One region of the Gulosibacter sp. ACHW.36C genome, then DNA from elsewhere that is predicted to be linked to it. Evidence: predicted binding sites of a transcription regulator. Region 1 holds the regulator's gene; the other holds the start of a gene.

Region 1 (5,655 bases):
ACGATGCGACCGAATCGCTGCTCGACCGAGTTCTGCGCAGCGCCGAACCAAACCGCAGCCGCACGACGATGTTCCACGACGAGCGGCGCGCCAGCGCGCTCCAGAACGACGACACCATCTCGCACAGTGATGCCGACGGCCTCCAGCTCGACCGCGAGGAGCGCCGATCGCTCCAGCACGTCGACGGCCTCTCGACCGAGCTCGAGGACGTCACCGAGGTCGAGTACCGCCAAGTGCGCCTCGAGAAGGTCGTGCTCATCGGCGTCTACGCCGCCGGCACGATCGAAGACGCCGAGAACTCGATGCACGAGCTCGCCGCGCTCTGCGAGACGGCCGGCGCGGCCGTGCTCGACGGCATCCTGCAGCGACGCCCGCATCCCGACGCCTCGACCTATCTCGGGCGCGGCAAGGTCGAGGAGCTCGCCGACATCGTCCGCTCGGTTGGCGCCGACACCGTCGTCGCCGATACCGAGCTCGCCCCCTCGCAGCGCCGCGCACTCGAGGACCAGGTGAAGGTGAAGGTCATCGACCGCACCGCCGTCATCCTCGACATCTTCAGCCAGCACGCCAAGAGCCGCGAGGGTAAGGCGCAGGTCGAACTCGCGCAACTCGAGTACCTCCTGCCGCGCCTGCGCGGTTGGGGTCAGTCGATGTCGCGACAGGCCGGTGGCCAGGTCGGTTCGGCCGGCGCAGGTATGGGCTCGCGCGGCCCCGGTGAGACGAAGATCGAGCTCGACCGCCGCCGCATCCACACCCGCATGGCGCGACTGCGCCGCCAGATCGCCGGCATGAAGACCTCGCGCGACACGAAGCGCGCCGAGCGCGGTCGCAACCTCGTGCCCTCAGTGGCGATCGCCGGCTACACGAACGCGGGCAAGTCGTCGCTGCTCAACCGCATCACGCGCGCTGGCGTGCTCGTCGAGAACCAGCTGTTTGCGACGCTCGACGCGACGGTGCGCCGCACCGAGACGCCCGAGGGCCGGCCGTACACGCTCGCCGACACCGTCGGCTTCGTGCGCAACCTGCCGCACCAGCTCGTCGAGGCGTTCCGCTCGACGCTCGAAGAGGTGGCCGATTCGGATGTGCTCGTGCACGTGGTCGACGCGAGTCACCCCGACCCGGCGGGCCAGATTCGCACGGTGCGCGAGGTCATCTCCGAGATCGACTCGCGCGACGTGCCCGAGCTCATTGCCTTCAACAAGGCCGACCTCATCGACGCCGACACGCGCCTCATGCTGCGTGCCCTTGAGCCGAACTCGGTGTTCGTTTCGGCGCGCACGGGGGAGGGCGTCGAGGAGCTGCAGGAGCGCATCGCCGAGATGCTGCCGATGCGCGAGATCGAGGTCGAACTCGTCGTGCCGTACCAGCGCGGCGATCTCGTGTCGATGCTGCACGACCAGGGCGGCGTGCTGCGCGAGCTGCACGACACCGACGGCACGCACCTGCGCGCCCGCGTGCATCCCGACCAGATGGGCCTGTTCGAAGAGTTCAGAGTCGCCGGCCGCTCGGCGCCCGAGGGCAAGAAGCCCACGGTGCGGCACAAGCCGCGCGCCCGCGTCGAGGAGTCGACCGAACGGGTGCTGAGCCTGCCGCGGGTCGACTACGACAACTAGTACGACAACGAACTAGGGCGAGCGGCTAGACCGAGCGCAGCACCGCGACGACCTTGCCGAGCACCGTCGCCTCGTCGCCGAGGATCGGCTCGTAGTTCGAGTTGCGCGGCAGCAGCCAGGTGTGGCCGTCGCGCTGGCGGAACACCTTCACGGTGGCCTCGCCGTCGAGCATTGCGGCCACAATGTCGCCGTTGTTCGCGGTTGGCTGCTGTCGCACGACGACCCAGTCGCCGTCGCAGATCGCGGCGTCGATCATCGAGTCGCCCGACACGAGCAGTAGGAACAGCTCGCCGTCGCCGACGACCTGGCGGGGGAGCGGGAAGACCTCTTCGACTTGCTGCTCGGCCGTGATCGGCACGCCGGCCGCGATGCGCCCGACGAGGGGCACGAGCGCGGTGGGGCCGGGCGTGATGCTCGGTTCGACCTCGTCGATGGCGACGTTCACGAGCAGCTCGATGGTGCGGGCCTGGTTCGCGTTGCGGCGAATGTAGCCGCGCTTCTCGAGCTGGTTGAGCTGATAGGCCACCGACGAGGAGCTGATCAGGCCCACGGTGTCGCCGATCTCTCGGATGCTCGGGGCGAAGCCATTGCTGTTCTGGAACGTCGCGATGAACGAGAGAATGCGCTGTTGTGTGTCCGACAGGGGCTTGATCTGCTTGGCCATCGGCCCTCCTGAGGTGGTGGTCACGCGGCCATGTCGTAGGCCCGTGGTCAGCTGTGTTCCGTTGAAGTCACCCTACGTGGCATCAGCACCGGACTCAAACATCTTTTCGAGCGTGTCGCCCTCATTTTCGAGAAAGTGTTTGCTTTTCGAACAAGTCGAATCTATATTCGAAACAGATGTTCGCATGCGCTTCGCATGCACGTCGAAAGGAAGCGACCAACATGACTGCTCTCACTGCACGCACCAGCGCCACCGCGCAGCCCCGCCTGCGGCTCACGAGCCGTGGTCGTCGCCTGCTCGGCGCCGTTCTGCTCGCTCCAGTTGCCCTCGGCATCGGGGTTGGCATCGCCCAGGTTCCCGCCGCGCTCGCCTCGAACACGAGCAGCGCATCCGCAACCACGTTCGAACACCACACGGTGCTCGCGGGCGAGACGCTCTGGAGCATCGCCGACGACATCGCCGACGGCCACGACGTGCGCGACGTCGTGCACGAGATCATGCGCCTCAACCTGCTCGAGAGCTCCTCGGTGCAGGCCGGCCAAGAGCTCGCGCTGCCGAACTACTAGACCCCACAGATTTCCGGGCCGCGGACACGGCCGCGGTCCGGAAGCCACGCACCACCACCATTTCCGTGCCGGGCGCCGCAGCCACCCCTTCCGGAGGCGGCGCCCGCGGTGGTTTCCGGGTGCCTAAGATAAGGGGGTGACGAGCTTCGAAGACCTCCCGATTCGCGACGACCTGCGTGGGCTGACGCCGTACGGCGCGCCACAGGACGCGCTGCCGATCACCATCAACGTCAACGAGAATCCATTCTCGGTGCCGGAGGCCGTCGCGCTGTCGATCATCCAGCGCATCTCGCTCACCCTGCCGGGGCTCAACCGCTACCCCGACCGCGAATTCACCGAGCTCCGCGAGCGCCTCGCCGACTACCTCGGCCACGGGCTCACCCCCGCGCACATCTGGGCCGCAAACGGCTCGAACGAGGTGCTGCAGCAGCTGCTCCAGGCCTTCGCCGGCGCCGGCCGCAAGATCATGAGCTTCGCCCCGACCTATTCGATGTACCCGCTGCTCGCGAAGGGCGTCGGTAGCGAGTGGGTCGCAGCACCGCGCGACGAGAACTTCGAACTCACCCCCGAACGCGTGCGCACAGCTATCGAGGCCGAGCGTCCCGACGTCGTGCTGCTCTGCACGCCGAACAACCCCACGGGCACCCCGCTCGACCTCGACACCATCGCGGCCGCCTACGACGCGACCGACGGCATCGTCATCGTCGATGAGGCGTACGCCGAGTTCCGTCATGACGGTGCGCCCACTGCGCTGAGCCTGCTCGAGGGGCGCCCGCGGCTTGTCATCTCTCGCACCATGTCGAAGGCCTTCGCTTTCGCCGGCGTGCGCCTCGGCTACTTTGCCGCCGACCCGGCCGTTGCCGACGCCGTGCGGCTCGTGCGCCTGCCCTACCACCTCTCGGCGATCACGCAGGCCGCGGCGATCGCGGCGCTCGAGCACCGCGACACGATGCTCGCGCAGGTCGACCGCATCCGCAGCCAGCGCGACCGCATCGTCGACGAAGCCGCCGCGCTTGGCTACCGCCCGTACCGCTCCGACGCGAACTTCGTGCTCATCGGCGGCGTCGCCGACCCCGCCGAAATGTTCGAGGAGTTCGTGCGCCGCGGCATCCTGATTCGCAACACCGGCCCCGCCGACTGCATCCGCGTCACCGCCGGCACCGAGTCCGAAACCGACGCGTTCCTCTCGGCCCTCGCCGAGATCACCGCCGCCCGACCCGAGCTGCAGCTCACTGGTTCCGAAGGAGTCAGCGCATGACCGAACCCCGTACCGCCACCGTCGAACGCGCCACGAGCGAGTCAAGCATCCGCCTGAGCCTCAATCTTGACGGCACCGGCGCCTCGAATATCAACACCTCGGTGCCGTTCTACGACCACATGCTCACCGCTTTCGCGAAGCACTCGCTCACCGATCTCACGATCGAGGCAAAGGGCGACGTGCACATCGACGAGCACCACACCATCGAAGACACCGCGATCGTGCTCGGCGAGGCGATCCGCGAGGCCCTCGGCGACAAGCGCGGCATCGCGCGCTACGGCGACGCCCTCGTGCCGCTCGACGAGGCGCTCGCGCAGTGCGTCGTCGACATCTCGGGCCGGCCGTTCCTCGTGCACTCGGGCGAGCCCGAGGGCTTCGAGTTTCACCGCATCGGCGGCCACTTCACCGGCTCGATGGTGCGCCACACGTTCGAGGCGATCACGTTCCACGCCGGGCTGACCGTGCACCTGCGCGTGCTCGGCGGGCGCGATCCGCACCACATCGCCGAGGCCGAGTTCAAGGCATTCGCCCGCGCCTTCCGTGCCGCGAAGCGACTCGACCCCGAGGTCGACGGCATTCCCTCCACCAAGGGTGCCCTGTGACCGGCGCCCGGCCGAACGTCGTCGTCTTCGACTACGGCTTCGGCAACGTGCACTCGGCGGTCAAGGCGCTCGAGGCGGCCGGCGCCGACGTCGAGCTCACCGCCGACCGCGACAAGGCGCTCGAGGCTGACGGCCTCCTCGTGCCGGGCGTCGGCAGCTTCGCGAGCGTCATGGACGGCCTCGCGAAGGCCGACGGCCCGCGCATCGTGGGCAGCCGCCTCGCGGGTGGCCGCGCCGTGCTCGGCATCTGCGTCGGCATGCAGGTGCTGTTCGCGCACGGGGTCGAGGGTACGAGCGCCGATCCGAACGCGCCGCAGCTCGAGCGCGAAGAGACCGAGCGCATCCACGCCCGCAACGCCGATGAGTTCTGGTGGAACGATGACGCCAACGATTCGGCCGCGGGCACGCCCGGCCTCGGCGAGTGGCCCGGCGTCGTGCGCGAACTGCGCTCGCCGCGGCTGCCGCACATGGGTTGGAACACCGTCGAGGTGCCCGAGGGCTCGCAGCTATTCGCGGGCATCGAATCCGAGCGGTTCTACTTCGTGCACTCGTACGCCGCGACCGAACTCGAGATCCCCGAGATTCTGCCGGGCGTGAAGGGCCCGCTGCGCACCTACTCGACCTATGGCGAGCGCTTCATCGCCGCGGTCGAGAACGGCCCGCTCACGGCGACCCAATTCCACCCCGAAAAGTCGGGCGAGGCGGGCATCGCGCTGCTGCGCAACTGGCTCCGCACGCTGTAGCAGGCGAGCGCCTTTCCGTTCCTCGAAGGCGGCCTGCGCCGCCCCATTGGGGCCTCGTCGCGCTCAGCGGCGCTGTCAGCGACAACTGGCGCTGTCAGCATCGCGCCTATTGTCGCTGACGGCGCCACTGACATTTGCGCGGTGTCGCTGAGAGCGCCACTTCCATTCGCATTGCGTCGCTGACAGCGCCACTGCTCACGCGACTGCCA
Region 2 (5,655 bases), 1.4 Mb from region 1:
GGATGCGGCAGATAGCAGCACGGGGGCGAGGCGGTGCATGGCGGATCTCCTAGTTGGTCTCGGGATGCTGCGAGCGTAGCCAGCGCGCCGAGTCGCCCGTATGAGGCAGAGATGAGAGAACTCTCATGTTCACACGAGTCGGACGTTGGGTGCGTCGGTCTCGTTCCAGCGGAATAGCACCAGGTCCCAGAGCCCCGGGCGCTTGCGAGAGGGATCGATGAGCCCGTTTGCACCGATCTCGAGGAGGCGGTCGCGCACCGCCCAGGACGTCGGCGTTCCTCCGGTGGCGACGAGGTCTTGCCAGGGCGTGATCGCGTCAGCAAGATCGATGCCGGCCGCCGTGAGTGCGTCCGGATCGCGCAGATCGACGATGCCGGACGCCTCGACTTCGACCTCGACGATCTCGAGCGTCACCGACCGGGCGTCTTTGTGCGCGACCATCGCGGCTTCGACACCTTAGGAGACGAACTCAGATACAGCGTCGGCTCGTGCGCCCTCGAGTACCGTCCTGCCGAACGCGAGCCGGCGATCGCGAACTCACGGAAGCGAGGACCAATTGCTCGGTAGAAGGTTCCCCGAATTGCCGAACCGAAGGTCGAGTCGATGCTTGCCACCTGCCCAGCATGCCATCTCGCGCGAATCGCGAGATCCGCAGGCGATGCTCGATCAACGCCGCATCGGTGACGAACTCCGGCTTCCTCAAGACGAACTCCGGCATTGCTAAGACGAACTCCGGCAACATTAGAACGGCGCGGGGTCGTTGATCGCGTCATAGCTCTGGTTGTCGACGGGTTTGAAGATCGGTCCGACTGGTCTTGGTTCGACGGTGACCCATTCGCCGCGCGGGGTTCGCCACCTGACTTTGCCGCCACCGAGTTGCTCGCACGCCCACGGACGCTGATGTTTCAGCGTGTGGTGTTTTGGGCAGAGGTGTCCCAGGTTTTCGACATCGGTGTTGCCGCCCGCGGCCCACGGTTTCGTGTGATCAAGTTCGCTTTGATGTGCGGGTCTGCGGCAGCCCGGGAATAAACACACTTGGTCCCTGGCTTGCAGGAATCTGCGCATCGATGGGGTCGGGGTGCGGGTATCGACGGTCAACACGTGCCCGGTGATCGGGTCGGTGAAGATTCGTTGGAAGCACTTCGCCTTTGAGACCATGTCGCGGGCCTCGGTCATGCTGACCGGCATCATCCCGTTCAGTGTCGCGACATCACGCGGTGCGTCCGGGTTGAGGAGGTTCAGGACCGGGATGACGATGCTCACCGTCGCGGTCACGCGCGAGTGGCCCTTGGCGTCGTACTCGCGCATGCTCTGCGGCGTCGTGGTGAGGAAGGTCTCGACGAACAGGTCGGCCATCAGCTGGCGCACCGTGCGGGGGTCTTCGATGAACTCGGCGTCTGCAGCAGAGAGTGCTTCCCCGCGTGCTTGTGCGTCGCGGACGCGGCGCCGGTGTTCGTCGGCCTCGGTCACGTGCTCCTCACGGAGCGCTTTGGCTTGCTGCTGCATGAGGTCGTACATCGCGTGGGCCTGCAGCGTTGGGATGTCGGCGGTGATGCGCGACATGCCGAACTCGCGGTCCTCGATCTTGACGTGGCGGGCCTGGTATTCGTGCTCGAACGCGGCCTCAAACTCTTCGGCCCCGAGTTCGGCGGCGAGTTTGCGGGCGTAGGTGTCGGTCGCGGCGACGGTCTCGCCCGTCGCGAACTCGAGCACCTTGGTCGCGTAGTCATCGCGGCGCCCGTCGGGCACGATGCCCGCATGCCGCAACAGCGCGCGAGCATGCCGCATCGTCACCGCCGCCTCGCGGAGTGGGTCGAGCCACACAACAAAATCGGTACCCAGTCGATGCGCGTCATACGCCCGGTTCAGGAGCGCGGTGTCGGACTCGTTCGTGTGAATCCCGAACTCCGCCACGATCGACCGCAGGTTCAACCGCAGCAAATCGTCCGGGCTCGCGACCGAGGAACGTTCCTGCAGTTGCGCGTGCGTCCGGTGCTCTGCGACCGCGTAGGCCTGCGCGAGGCCAATCATCTTCATGTACGCGCCGACTTGTTCAAGTTTCGCCCCGTTCAACACCATGCCCTCAATCGCCGCGAGCGCGTCATTGAGCCCGTCGGTCTCGGGTGGCGGCGTGGTGCCGTCTGGTCGGTGCTTTGGTGTGCGACGGCTCGGCTCGTCAGGAGCAGCGCCTGTGCCGGGCGGGGGCGTGGTGCCGTCTGGCCGCTGCTTCGGTACACGACGAATCGGCTCATCAGCATCAGAGCCTCGTGGGGGAGTCGTTGCGGTCATCGGGCGTCACCTCCTCGAAGGTGCGTCAATGGGGGAACCGTTATAGCAAGTATATACGCATCGATGAAAAATCAGAAGGGAACATATGTGCGAATGTTGCTTGCTTGGATGTTCGATTGTTCGAGCCTTGGTGGGCCGGTTTTCGACCTAGGTTCACTCTTTCACGAGCCACCGACATTGCTGTGGTGGCCTGTCTGAAACTGGTAGTCGTGGGGGCTCTTCCCATATCAAGAGGACCACGAGCCACCGACACAACTGACGGCTTTGGAACGCGCTGGGATCCTTCGCCAGGGCGGTTCTGCAGGGGCCCACACTCTGTGAACAAACCAAACTCGTCGTCGACAGCTAGCCCCTCACTGAGGACCTAGTGCTCGCGCCCGGTTGTTGCCATCCGACGATCTAGGAATGGTGGTACGCCGAGCCCAAGCCCGAGCCCAGACTCGCGCCCATCCGCGCCCCGCTACAGCCGCCCAGCCTTCTTCAGCTCCAGGTACCGATCGGCCACTCGCGGCGGCAGCTCATACGGCGTCGCGGTAATGGTGTCGACGCCGAGCTGACCGAGGGCGCGGCGGACGCGCTGCGCATCCAGCATTGACCGTTCGGCGGCGGCGGCGCGGAAAACGGTGTCGCGCTCGCTGAGATCCTGCGCGGCCTCGGCCACCTCGGGATCGGTCACCGAAGCCACCAGCACGAGATGTCGCTGCGCAAGCTCGGGCACGGCCTCGAGCAGCGCGCGCGACGAACCCTCGTTGTCGGCGGTCGTGAGCAGCACAACGAACGCACGGTGCGTCGTCACCTCGCGCACGAGCTTCGGCACGTCGAGCCAGTTCATCTCGAGCAGCTCGGGCTCGACATTCGCCATGGCATCGGTGATCTTCGCAAGCACGGTAGGCCCGCTCGCCCCCTGCACGCGCGCCCGCACGCGCTGGTCGTACGAAACGAGATCAACCCGGTCGCCGGCCCGCGTCGCCAGCGCAGCGAGCAGCAACGCCGACTCGATCGCGGTGTCGAGCCGCGTCTCGTCGTCGATGCGCGCGGCCGAGGTGCGGCCCGAGTCGATGATGATTACGACGCGGCGATCGCGCTCCGGCCGCCAGGTGCGCACGACGAGCTCCTGCTGCCGCGCGGTCGCCCGCCAGTCGATCGAACGCACATCGTCGCCACGCACGTACTCGCGCAGCGAATCAAACTCGGTGCCCTGGCCACGCACCTGCAGGGTCGTCTGCCCATCCAGCTCGCGCAGTCGCTGCACGCGCGACGCGAGGTGCCGGCGCGAATTAAAGGGCGGCAGGATGCGCACGCGACCGGCCGACTTCAGCGTCGCCTGCCGTGCCACCAACCGCAGCGGCCCCCACGACCGCACAACGACGACCTCGCTGCGCCGGTCGCCTCGGCGCCACGGCTTTAAGTCGGTCGTGACCGCGCGCCGCTCGCCGGCGGGGATGCGCACGCGCTCGCGCATCCGCGGGGCACCGGCCGAGGGCTCCCAGGCATCGCGCACCTGCGCGTTCAGCGTGCGCCCGGCGAGGTTCGTGAGCAGCAGCGTCGACGACACCGTCTCGCCAAGCCGCACCCGCTCGGGCAGTTCGCGCGCAATTGAGATGCGCCGGGCGGGCGTCGCGAGCAGCCAGTCGATGACGCCGAGCAGCAGCCACACCAGCAGCACAATGCCGAGCGTGCCCAGCGCGCTGCCGGCGGTCGTGCCGAACAGCATGATGGGCAGCGCCCCGAGCAGGAGCAAGCCGACGTAGATACCGCTAAGTGCCATGACGAAAACTAGATCGGAACCTGCACCTGCTGCATGATCGACCGCAGCACGGAGTCGGCCGAAACCCCCTCGAGCTCGGCCTCGGGCTCGAGCACGATGCGGTGGCGCCAGGTCGGCAGCAGCATCCGCTGCACGTGGTCGGGGGTCACAGCGGGGTGGCCGTAGAGGTACGCGCTCGCCTTCGCGACGCGCAGCAGCGCCGTCGCGCCACGGGGCGAAACGCCCATGCGTACCGAGGGCGATTGCCGCGTCGCGCGAGCGAGGTCGACGACGTACGCGAGCACATCCCCGCTCACCTGCACCCGCTGCGCCTGCGCGCGGGCCTGCTGCAGCTCGCTCGCGCCGAGCACGCGCTGCACACCGACCGAGCCGAGGTCGCGCGGGTTGAAGCCGGCGGCGTGGCGCCGCAGCACCTCGATCTCGGCGTCGCGCGGCGGCAGGTCGAGCACGAGCTTGAGCAGAAAGCGGTCGAGCTGCGCCTCGGGCAGCGTATAGGTGCCCTCGTACTCGATCGGGTTCATCGTTGCCGCCACCATGAACGGGTCGGGCAGCTTGCGGGTGACGCCGTCGGCCGACACCTGGCGCTCCTCCATCGCCTCGAGCAGTGACGACTGCGTCTTCGGCGGGGTGCGGTTGATCTCGTCGGCGAGCAGCAGGTTCGTGAACACGGGCCCCTCGCGGAACTCGAACTCGCCCGACTTGTTGTCGTACACGAGCGAACCGGTGACGTCACCAGGCATGAGGTCGGGCGTGAACTGCACGCGCTTCGTGTCGAGCGCGAGCACCGTGCTCAGCGTGCGCACGAGCAGCGTCTTCGCGGTGCCGGGAACGCCCTCAAGCAGCACGTGTCCGTCGGCGAGCAGTGCGAGCACGAGCCCCTCGACGGCGGCGTCCTGCCCGACGACGGCCTTCGCGACCTCGGCACGCACGCGGCCGAGCTGGTTACGGATCTGGTCACTCATCGCTTGGGTGCTCCTTCGTGGCGGTTCGTCGTGTCGTTTCGGTGCGGCCCGTCGCGGCGCGCACGCGCCGTTCGAGCTCGGCGGCGGCGTTCGCGAGGTCCACGAGCGCCGAATCGGAATCGGGGTAGCCAACGAGCAGCACCTGGTAGGCGTGCTCGCGCGTCACCCCGGCGGTCTGGGCGGTCGCCTCGATCACGGCTTCGGTCGCCTCGCCGCGGCCAAGGCCGAGCAGCTCTGCGAGGCGGGTGATGGTGCCGAGGCGGATGCTGTCGAGCGCGTGGAGTCGCGCGTCGCTGTTGTCGTACAGGCGGGCGCGACCCTCGATGGTCTCGGCGGCCGGCACGGTGACGGGCAGGCGCTCGGCCACGAGCGGGCCGAACCGTCGGCCGCGCCAAATGACGCAGGCAACGCCGACTCCGATGAGCAGGATGATCACCGGCGTCAGCCACGGCGGCACGTAGTCGCCGAGCGAGGGGGTGTCGGTGAGGCTGTCGGCGCTCGACGGCGTGTACCAAACGAGGTGCTCGTTCGCGCCGAGCAGGTTGATCGCCATCGCGGCGTTCGCGCCCTCGCCGATCATCGCGTTCATGAGGTTCGACGACGCCCCGAACACGACGATCTCGACACCCTGCTCGA

Evidence for each region. Region 1 encodes LexA, which represses DNA repair genes until DNA is damaged. Its sites were predicted from a motif close to TCGAACANNTGTTCGA; they were not measured.
Region 2: a site for LexA is predicted at 2,367-2,382, ahead of M3M28_RS01850 (HNH endonuclease signature motif containing protein). Genes of this name have one in related genera too.

The regions. Positions count from the first base shown of each region.
Region 1 covers NZ_CP097160.1:1,781,964-1,787,618, reverse strand. The annotation lists gene hflX (GTPase HflX) at 1-1,613, shown strand, start outside; gene lexA (transcriptional repressor LexA) at 1,639-2,277, opposite strand; gene M3M28_RS08275 (LysM peptidoglycan-binding domain-containing protein) at 2,499-2,843, shown strand; gene M3M28_RS08270 (histidinol-phosphate transaminase) at 2,980-4,101, shown strand; gene hisB (imidazoleglycerol-phosphate dehydratase HisB) at 4,098-4,703, shown strand; gene M3M28_RS08260 (imidazole glycerol phosphate synthase subunit HisH) at 4,700-5,446, shown strand.
Region 2 covers NZ_CP097160.1:426,956-432,610, forward strand. The annotation lists gene M3M28_RS01840 (hypothetical protein) at 1-39, opposite strand, end outside; gene M3M28_RS01845 (RES family NAD+ phosphorylase) at 130-414, opposite strand; gene M3M28_RS01850 (HNH endonuclease signature motif containing protein) at 742-2,289, opposite strand; gene M3M28_RS01855 (DUF58 domain-containing protein) at 2,750-4,057, opposite strand; gene M3M28_RS01860 (AAA family ATPase) at 4,066-5,019, opposite strand; gene M3M28_RS01865 (DUF4350 domain-containing protein) at 5,012-5,655, opposite strand, start outside.